3 regions of the Thioalkalivibrio sp. ALE23 genome follow, and region 1 is predicted to be linked to each of the others. Evidence: predicted binding sites of a transcription regulator. Region 1 holds the regulator's gene; each other region holds the start of a gene.
What was found. The regulator FliA, encoded in region 1, starts transcription of late flagellar genes. The targets are predictions, from matches to a motif close to GCTAAAGTTNNNNNNNNNNCNGCCGATA.
Positions count from the first base shown of each region.

Region 1 (3,202 bases):
CCCGCCCTTGATGGTATGGAAACTGCGGAAGACCGCATTCAGCAGATCGGTATCGTCCGGATGCTGTTCCAGGTCGATCAGCTGTTCGTTCAGGCCTTCCAGCAGCTCCCCCGCCTCGATCAGGAAGTCCTGGAGGATTTCGTCGTTGGGGTCGATGGCCATGCGGTCTCTCCGTTCCGGTGACTCGAATCGTCGGCAGATGGCTGCCGGTGCAAGGGGATCCCGGGACGGACCCTAGAACCCCAGGCTCGACAGCAGATCGTCCACCTCGTCCTGTCCTTGAACGACATCCGTGCCGGAATCTTGAGTGTGGGGCACCGCGGGTCCATGCCCGCGGCGGTCCTCCTCGCGTGCGGTTCGTTCCGCCTCCGGGGCCTTTTCGGCCGCCGACCGGGCATCCTTCTCCAGGCGCCCGGAAGACAGGCGGATCAGCGAGACCAGGTTTTCCTCCAGATCCGTGACCAGACGGATGACCCGCCGGATCACCTGCCCGGTGAGATCCTGGTAGCTCTGTGCCATCAGGACCTGTGACAGCAACCGGCGCAGTTCCTCGGTGTCCTTGCCGGTCTGTTCGAAAAATGCATCGAGTTCGCGCGCGAACTCGCGGAATTCCTCCACCGACAGTTCGCGGTTGCGGAACCGGGTCCATTTTTCGGTGAGTTCCGCGGCACGCCCGGCGAATGCCTCGGCAATCGGCAGGGACGATTCCACCGCATTCAGGGTTTCGTGCGTGGCCTGTTCGGTCTGGGTCACCACGTAACTCAGACGCTCGCGCGCATCCGGAATCTCGTCCTGCGCCAGCTCGACCAGACGCGAATCGCCCCGGAAGCTCTCCAGTGCCTCGTGCAGTTCGCGGGTCAGCTTGCCCAGTTCGTCGAACAGTTCGCGTTCATAAGGCCGCGCGAGCTCCTGGATCAGGCGGCGCGAAGCCTCCTCGTCACCGCCTTCCAGAGCGCCCACCAGCTCCCGCGCCAGCGCGAGCCGGTCATCCCCGGAGGCATTCTCTTGTTCGGTCATCGGGTCTCTCTTGCCGTGTCAGCCGGTCGCGGTATTCAGCCTTGAGCTTCAATACGTTCGAAGATCTTTTCGATCTTCTCCTTGAGTGTCTCGGCCGTGAAGGGCTTCACAATGTAACCGTTCACGCCGGCCTCTGCCGCCTCCACGATCTGATCGCGTTTGGCTTCCGCCGTGACCATCAGCACCGGCAACGATTTCAGCCGCTCGTCCTTGCGTACCTCGCGCAGGAGGTCGATGCCCGGCATGTTGGGCATGTTCCAGTCGGTGATCAGAAAATCGAAGTCGCCGTTCTGCAGCATCGGCAGGGCGGTGCTCCCGTCGTCGGCCTCCATGGTGTTGTTGAAGCCAAGATCCCGCAGGAGATTCTTGATGATGCGCCGCATCGTGGAGAAGTCGTCCACGATCAGGATTTTCATACCCTTGTCCACAGTTCGCTCCGGGAATGTGTTTGAACCTTAGAATATCTGCAGGGACTCGACGTCTTCGAGCCACGAGCCCAGACGCGCCCGCAGACGGTGCACCGCCTGGCTGCGGATCTGGCTGACGCGCGATTCGGTCACGTCCAGCACGGCACCGATCTCGCGCAGGTTGAGTTCTTCGGTGTAGTACAGGTTGAGCACCAGTCGTTCACGCTCGGGCAGATCGCCCAGTGCGCCGGCCAGTTCCTCGCGGAACTCCCCGGCCTCGATGCGCCGCGACGGGGACTGCTCCTGCCCTTCCAGCACGCGATCCGCCTCGCCCTCCGGGCCGCCCACCTCGTCCAGCGCGAACAGATGGGCACCGGCGTGATCATCCAGCATCTGGTAGTAGGTTTCCACCGGGACGCCCAGCTCCTCGGCGATCTCCGGGGCGCGGGCGGCGCGGCCCTCGCGGGCCTCCACCGTCTGCATCGCCTCGGAGATCCGCCGGCTGTTGCGGTGCACCGAGCGCGGCGTCCAGTCGCTGCGACGCAGCTCGTCGATCATCGCCCCGCGGATGCGGATCCCGGCGTAGGTGGCGAAGGTCGCCCCCTGCCCGCCTTCGAACTGCCGCGCGGCCTCGATCAGCCCCACCATGCCCGCCTGCACCAGGTCATCCACCTGCACCGAGGCCGGCAGCCGGGCCATCAGGTGATGGGCGATCCGATTCACCAGCTCGACGTGGTCCGCGACCAGCTGGTCCGGTCCGCCGGTCCCCGCACGGGCGTATCCCGAAAGTCTGTTCTTTGGCGTGTTCATGCGCTTTGCAGCATCCTCTCGACGAAGAATCCAACCCCCCCGCTGGCGCCGCGGGCCACCGGCCAGCCGTCGACCTTGCGCGCGAGCTCGAGGAACGCCCGTCCCGCCGGGCTGCCCGGAGACTGCTGCACCACCGGCGCCCGTTTCTGCACCGCCTGGCGCAGGGCATCATCCAGCGGGATCACGCCCACCAGATCCAGTATGACCTCCGGCAGATAGGTGGAACAAACCGCCTGCAGCTTCTGCATCACCCGTTCCGCGCCGGCACGGCCCTGCACCATGTTCGCGACCACGCGGAACCGGTTCACGCCATGATCCCGATGCAGGACCTTGATCAGCGCATAGGCGTCGGTCATCGATGCCGGCTCGTCGGTGACCACCACCAGGGTCTCCTGCACGGCCTGACAGAAACTGGTCACCGACTCCTGCAACCCGGCGGCGGTATCCACCACCAGCACGTCCAGCGGTCGTGTATACATGCTGAAGGCCTGGATCAGGCCGTGATGTTCCGGCCGGCTCAGGTTGGCCATGGTCGCGATCCCGGACGCGGAAGGCACCACGCGGATTCCCTCCGGGCCCTCGATGATCACGTCTTCCAGATCCTCGACGTCCCCGGTCACCAGGTCGTGCAGCGTCCGCTGCGGACGCAGGCCCAGCAGTACATCGACGTTCGCGAGCCCCAGGTCCGCATCGAACAGCATGACCTCGCGTCCCAGACGGGCCAGTCCGACCGACAGGTTGACCGAGACATTGGTCTTGCCGACCCCGCCCTTGCCCGAGGCCACCGCGACCACCTTCAGGGGCTTAGTGTTGTGTGACATGACGTCCCTTCAGCACCGGTTGAATCATTTCCAGCGGGGCGGGCTCCTCGCCCGCGGCCGGCTCGTCCGCGGATCGCGGTCGCCGCGCCTCGCGTTCCGTCGCCTGGCGCCGCCGCCAGGCCTGCATCGCCTCGTCGACCCAGGCAT
Region 1 covers NZ_KB900033.1:218,501-221,702, forward strand. The annotation lists gene F573_RS0107780 (chemotaxis protein CheA) at 1-162, opposite strand, end outside; gene F573_RS0107785 (protein phosphatase CheZ) at 235-1,017, opposite strand; gene F573_RS0107790 (chemotaxis response regulator CheY) at 1,053-1,433, opposite strand; gene F573_RS0107795 (RNA polymerase sigma factor FliA) at 1,473-2,234, opposite strand; gene F573_RS0107800 (MinD/ParA family protein) at 2,231-3,055, opposite strand; gene flhF (flagellar biosynthesis protein FlhF) at 3,039-3,202, opposite strand, start outside.

Region 2 (3,202 bases), 220 kb from region 1:
CCCCTCCCTCCAGACGCGCGAACAGCCGCGCTACCCCTTCCGGGGTGAACTCGGCACCGCGGGCTTCGATCCATTGCTGCTGTTTGCGGGTTTCGGTTTCCAGTGCCTGCAGCAGTTCCTGCTTGCGCTGGACCGCGGCCTGCAGCCGCTCCGGCTCCCGTGACTCGATGGCCCGAGTTTCCTCCAGCAGGATATCCTCCAGCCGTTGTCCGAGACGGATGGATTCCTCCAGGGAAGGACGGATTCCGGTTTCGTCGGTCACCACCGGATCACCGCAGCAGGCCTTCGATTTCCATCATGCGATCGGCCAGTTCCTCGTTGTCGATCGGGTAGTTCCCCTGAGCGATCGCCTCGCGGATCTCGGCCACCTTCGCCTCGTTGAACGGCGCGGCCTCGCTGGCTTCGCCGCTGCCGTTCATGGCCTGGGCGGCACCGGTCAGGGTGACGGCGTCACCGCTGGCGGCCCCGCCGTTGCCGGCGCGGTCCACCCCGTTGCTGCCGGTGCGGGCGTCGTCGTCACGGCCGCGGACCCCGCCGTTCTGGCTGTCGGGGCGCAGGCCATTGATGTTGGGGCCTTTGATATCCATGACTTTGTCCTGTCGTTTGACTGGTCTGCCTCGTGTATCGGCCGGAATGCCCGAAACTGTAGGGTCGGTTGCGGGATTTCCGTCACATTTTACTACAGGGCGACGCGAACCGTGCCCGATGGCTGGACCTCGCCCTCGATCTCGCGTCCGGAGGAGGTGTTGCGCACGCGGATCCAGTCGCCGGCCGTGGCGTCTTCCAGGGCTTCGCCCTGCATGCGGATAGTGACGCTGCCGCTGCTGGCGAGGATGGTAACGCGCTGGCCGCGCTGGATCACCTGACGTTCATTAACGTGCTGCTGGCCGATGACCTGGCCCTGGCGAATCGCGCGGCGGGTCTGCAGACCGACCACCTCGGATGCGTCCTCGAAATAATGGCTGGCCTGGCGCGACGTCTCGATGCGCTCCATGCGCAGATCGCCCGGCCCCAGGGTCTGCTGGCGCGACAGGTTGCGGCGGGCCACCACCACCTCGGCGTGGCGTTCCACGGTGGCCGGAACGTACACCGACCAGGTCACCGGCCCGGGACAGCGGATGTTGACCGCAGTATTGCCCCTCGGGCGGCCGCCGGGCGGCAGCGAGGCCTCCAGGGGTTCTTCGCAGCGCTTGAGGCGCAGGCGGTCGTCGACATGACCGAGTTGCACCTCCACATCGTCGCCGTTGTGGTCCCCAAGCTGCTGGTGCAGGAACCGTTCCGCGCTGTCACGAATGTTCTGCACCGGCTCGATCTCCGCTTGCGCGGTCGGGGCGAGGAGCGCGAGCATCAGAAGAAGCGCACCCCCGCTGCGGCCCCCGCTGCGGCCCGGGCTGCGGTACGGGAGCAAAGCCTGTAACTTGAAAAGGTGCATGTCCGGTCACCGTTGACCCTGTGTCTTCGTCACGGAATACAAGCAGATTCTGTGCCATGGCATCCGGCGCCTGTCCTGCGCGTCCGATGCGTGGTTCAAGCTCCCGCCGGCGCGGCCGTTAGCAGGGAGAACAACCCAGGGGGCGAGAACCGTGAGTCAGTTTATTGACGACGTGAACCAGCGCACGCAGATGGTCGGGCAGAACCGGATGGAGCTGCTGCTGTTCTATCTGGGCGGCACGCAGACCTTCGGGATCAACGTGTTCAAGGTGCGCGAGGTGATTCCGCTGCCGCAGTTGCGCCAGATTCCCGGGTCCGCCGGGGTGGTGCGGGGCGTCACCACCCTGCGCGACAAGACCGTGCCGATCATCGATCTGGCGCGGGCGATGGGCATGCAATCGACCCGGGCCGGGGCGGACGGGCAGCAGAAGGTTGTGATCACGGAGTTCAACCGCTCGGTGCAGGGCTTCATGGTATCGGCGGTGGATCGCATCGTGAACGTCAACTGGGACCAGGTGAAGTCGCCCCCGCGCGGCACCGGTCGCGAGTCGTTTCTGGTGGCGGTCACCGAACTCGACAACAAGCTGGTGGAGATCATCGACGTGGAGCGCGTGCTGTCGCTGGTCAATCCGCTGCCCACCGAGGTGTCGGAAAGCGTGCGTTCCGCGGTGGCCGAGCAGACACCCGAGCGTCGGGAAATCGTCATCGCCGACGACTCGGTGGTGGCCCGCCGCCAGATCGAAAGCGCCATCCAGGGGCTCGAGTGGCCCTACGTGCTGTGCAAGGACGGGCGTGAAGCCCTGGATTACCTGGAGGAGAAAGCCGCCGAGGGTCCGATCCACGACACGGTCGAGCTGGTGATCTCGGATATCGAAATGCCGCGCATGGATGGTTACACCCTGACGGCAAAGATCCGCGAGAACGAGCGCCTGCGACCGCTGCGGGTGCTGCTGCATTCCTCGCTCAGCGGCGAATTCAATACCGACATGGTGCGTCGGGCCGGTGCGGATGCGTTCCTCTCCAAGTTCAACCCGGACGAACTGGCCAGTGCGGTCCTGGAACAGATCAACAAGACCGCCTGAGATGTCGGTGGTTGCCGGGGGCGAACGGTTGCCGGCCCGGCCGGGGCGGGTGGCCGGCGCTTGCCGCCCCTTTGCAGGCTGCGGACTTCCGCAAGGTTGCCTCGAAGCCCTATACTGTGGCGGCATGGAATCATCGAACCGAACAACCAGCGGACGGCGGACGGGCCCGGCACGCGTCAAGGCGGAGATGTGTGCGTGATCGATTCCCGTGACTACGAAGAATTCGCGCGCTTTCTCTCCGAGTGCTGTGGCCTGGTGCTGGGGGACAGCCGCCAGTACCTGGTGTCCAGCCGGCTGTCCCGCCTGCTGGATGAATTTGGCTACAAGGACGTGCCGGAACTGCTGCACGCGCTGCGCAAGGCGCCCAGCCCGAAGCTGCGCACGCGCGTCATCGATGCGATGACCACCAACGAAACCTCCTGGTTTCGCGACGGTTTTCCGTTCGAGATCCTGCGCCACGTGATCCTCCCGGAGCTGGCGTCCACTCGGTCGTCGATCAAGGTCTGGTCGGCCGGGTGTTCTAGTGGCCAGGAGCCCTACAGTATCTCGATGGTGGTCTCGGAATGGGAGGCCTCGCGCCCGCGCCGGGTGGTGCCCGTCAGCATTCTCGGCACGGACCTGTCCGAGGGCGTGCTGGAAGACGCCCGCAAGGGAGTCTATGACGGTCTGAGCATCGTGCGCGGGCTGAG
Region 2 covers NZ_KB900033.1:433,663-436,864, reverse strand. The annotation lists gene F573_RS0108740 (flagella synthesis protein FlgN) at 1-265, opposite strand, end outside; gene flgM (flagellar biosynthesis anti-sigma factor FlgM) at 270-587, opposite strand; gene flgA (flagellar basal body P-ring formation chaperone FlgA) at 680-1,348, opposite strand; gene F573_RS0108725 (chemotaxis protein) at 1,584-2,513, shown strand; gene F573_RS0108720 (protein-glutamate O-methyltransferase CheR) at 2,709-3,202, shown strand, end outside.
Region 2: F573_RS0108725 (chemotaxis protein) is a predicted target of FliA. The motif match lies at 1,526-1,553, and genes of this name have one in related genera.

Region 3 (3,202 bases), 120 kb from region 1:
TGATCCACGGTCGCGCGTGCCCGTTCCTCGCCGGCCTGATCCACGGTCGCGCGTGCCCGTTCCTCGCCGGCCTGCATCACCTCCACGGCATTGCGCGTGCCCCCCTGCAGGGTCTCGACCGTGCGCCGGATCTCCTCCGTGGATTCATGCGTACGCGACGCGAGGGCCCGTACTTCGTCGGCCACCACCGCGAACCCACGTCCCGCCTCTCCGGCACGCGCGGCCTCGATCGCGGCGTTCAGCGCCAGCAGATTGGTCTGTTCGGCGATCTCCTGGATCACCTGCAGTACCTTGCCGATGCTCTCCGAATCCTGCTCGACCCGCTGGATTGCCTCCGCGGCGCGATGCACCTCGGAGGCCAGCTGCTCGATCCCGGTTACGGTCCGCTGCACGACCTCCTGGCCACTGCGCGTGGATTCCAGCGAGCGGTGCGCCGCCTCGGTCGCCGATTGCGAGTTGCGGGCCACGTCCTGGGCCGTGGCGCTCATCTCGTTCATCGACGTGGCCACCTGCTCGATCTCCCGACGCTGACGATCCCCGCCTTCGCGCGTGCGGTCGGACACGTTCGAGACCTCTTCGGCCGCCGAAGTGAGCTGCCCGCTGGAACCGACCACTGCGCCGATCAGGGAGCGGAACTGTTCCATCACGTCGTTGAACGCCCGGGCCGCACGCCCGACCTCGTCATCGCCGTGCACGTCCAGCCGCCGGGTCAGATCGCCCCCGCCCCCGGCGATGTCACGCAGCCCTTCCGTCATCTCGGCGAGGGGGCGCGTAACGAAACGGCGGATGAACAGAAAGATCGCACCCAGCAGCGGCAGGCTGACCAGGATCGCGAAGCCGAACAGCTGGATCCCGAAATTCGTCGCCCCCTCGTGCACCTCGGTCATGTCGAGACGCATGGACGTGGCCCCGATCACCTCATCTTCTTCCGCGGCCCCGTGACACGCCATGCAGTTGCGTCCCAGGTATTCGCGATGATTGCGGATCGGTTTCACCACGCGCAGCTGGTCGCGCTCGCGATCAACCTCGACAAAGGGTTCTCCGGTATCCAGGACCTCGCGCTCGACCGCATCACGGGGTTCGCTGTCGGCCGTCCCTTCGCCCCACTGCTCGGTGACCGACGCGGCGCGGATCGCGCGCAGGTCGCGAACATCGCCCATTTCCTGGATCTGATCCATGAATTCGTGGCGCGAATCCATGGTGCCGGTAATCATCAGGGTCGTCAGTCCGGCCCAGGTCATCTCGTGCAGACTGCCGGCAAAATGCCCAGCCTGCTCCTGGGCGGTGTCACGCTGCTCCAGCACCGCCCATCCGATCATGCCGGACCAGACGAAGACCAGGGTCAGCCAGATGACGCCGAGCAGCCTCAGCCAGATGGGAAGGTCGTACAGGCGACGCAGCATGCAGTTACCCCGAGGTCATGGATTGCGGGCGCCCGGATTCACCGGCGCCTCCATCCGGGTTTTCGGCCGTTCGGCCCCAACCTTGAATGCCCGAAGGGAGCGCCGACCCCCCCGGCAGGCACCCCACAAACGAAAAGGCCCGCCAGCATAAAGCCGGCGGGCCTGCAATCGAAGATGGAGGCTGGGCCCGGAATCGAACCGAGGTACGCGGATTTGCAGTCCGCTGCATCACCACTCTGCCACCCAGCCGGGGCAAGGCTTGTTCGACGGTCTTGGATGCCGCCGAAACAGAAAGCCCCGGCGGTGCCGGGGCTTCGGGAAATCGTTTGGAGCGGGAAACGAGATTCGAACTCGCGACCCCAACCTTGGCAAGGTTGTGCTCTACCAGCTGAGCTATTCCCGCCCGTCGACAAATGCGTATTCTACAGACAGCGCCGGCTTCGTCAACACCGGATCCGAAAAATTCGTTCAGGCGTCCCGGGCCGCGGCCAGCATGTACTGCACCATGGACACCAGCGTCAGCACCGCCGCCAGATACAGCAGCCATTCCCCGATCAGGAACAGCGACAGTCCCGCCACCGGCTCGGCCCACAGCAGCAGAAAGATGGCCACCATCTGCGCACTGGTCTTGAACTTGCCGATCCAGGAAACCGCCACCTTCGCGCTAGTCCCGACTTCGGCCATCCATTCCCGCAGTGCCGAGATCGCGATCTCGCGACCGATGATCACGATCGCGGCCAGCGCCAGCCCCACACCGGGGTTGTGGTCCACCACAAGCACCAGCGCGGCAGCGACGATCAGCTTGTCCGCCACCGGATCGAGAAAGGCGCCGAAGCGGCTGGTCACCGACCAGCGCCGGGCCAGATAACCGTCCAGCCAGTCGGTCACCGCGGCCAGCGCAAAGATGATGGCCGCCACGATCCCCGCCGCCGGCATCGGCAGCGCATAGAAGGCCCCGATCATCAGCGGGATCATCACGATACGCGACCAGGTCAGCCAGGTGGGGAGTCGTGGAAACATGTCGGATCAGGCCTCGTGGAACTGGTCGTAGATCGCCTGCGCCAGGCGACGATTGATGCCGGGCACCTTGGCCAGCTCGTCGACCCCCGCGCGGGAGACCCCGCGCAGCCCGCCAAAGTGCTTGAGCAACGCAGTGCGACGCTTGGGCCCCAGACCGCGAACCGACTCCAGGGTGGACTCCTTGCGCGCCTTCGCCCGCCGCGCCCGATGACCGCTGATCGCGAAACGATGGGCCTCGTCACGGATCTGCTGAATCAGGTGCAGTGCACTCGAATGGGGCGGCAGTATAGAAGGCGCCTCCACCCCGCTCAACACCAGGGTTTCCATGCCGGGCCGGCGTTCTTCGCCCTTGGCCACCCCGACCACCCGGATGTGATCCAGCCCCAGATCGGCCAGCACGTTCAGCGCCTGGGTCACCTGCCCCTTGCCCCCGTCGATGAACAGGATGTCCGGTTCCCGGCCCTCGCCCTTTTTCAGGCGCGCGAAGCGACGGCTCAGCGCCTGGTGCATCGCGGCATAGTCATCGCCTGGCTCGATCCCTTCAATGTTGAAGCGCCGGTAATCGGACTTGATCGGCCCTTCCGGCCCGAACACCACGCAGGATGCCACGGTGCCCTCGCCGCGGGTGTGCGAGATGTCGAAGCATTCCATGCGCCGCGGCGGCGCCTCCAGTTCCAGCTCTGCGGTGAGCGCATCCAGGCGCGCGGTCTGCCCGGCCTGACTGGCCAGCCGGGTCTTCAGGGCCTGCTCGGCATTGCGCTGCGCCATGTCGACCCAGC
Region 3 covers NZ_KB900033.1:100,511-103,712, reverse strand. The annotation lists gene F573_RS0107235 (methyl-accepting chemotaxis protein) at 1-1,403, opposite strand, end outside; tRNA gene F573_RS0107230 (tRNA-Cys) at 1,579-1,652, opposite strand; tRNA gene F573_RS0107225 (tRNA-Gly) at 1,731-1,806, opposite strand; gene pgsA (CDP-diacylglycerol--glycerol-3-phosphate 3-phosphatidyltransferase) at 1,872-2,423, opposite strand; gene uvrC (excinuclease ABC subunit UvrC) at 2,430-3,202, opposite strand, start outside.
Region 3: F573_RS0107235 (methyl-accepting chemotaxis protein) is a predicted target of FliA. The motif match lies at 1,464-1,491, and genes of this name have one in related genera.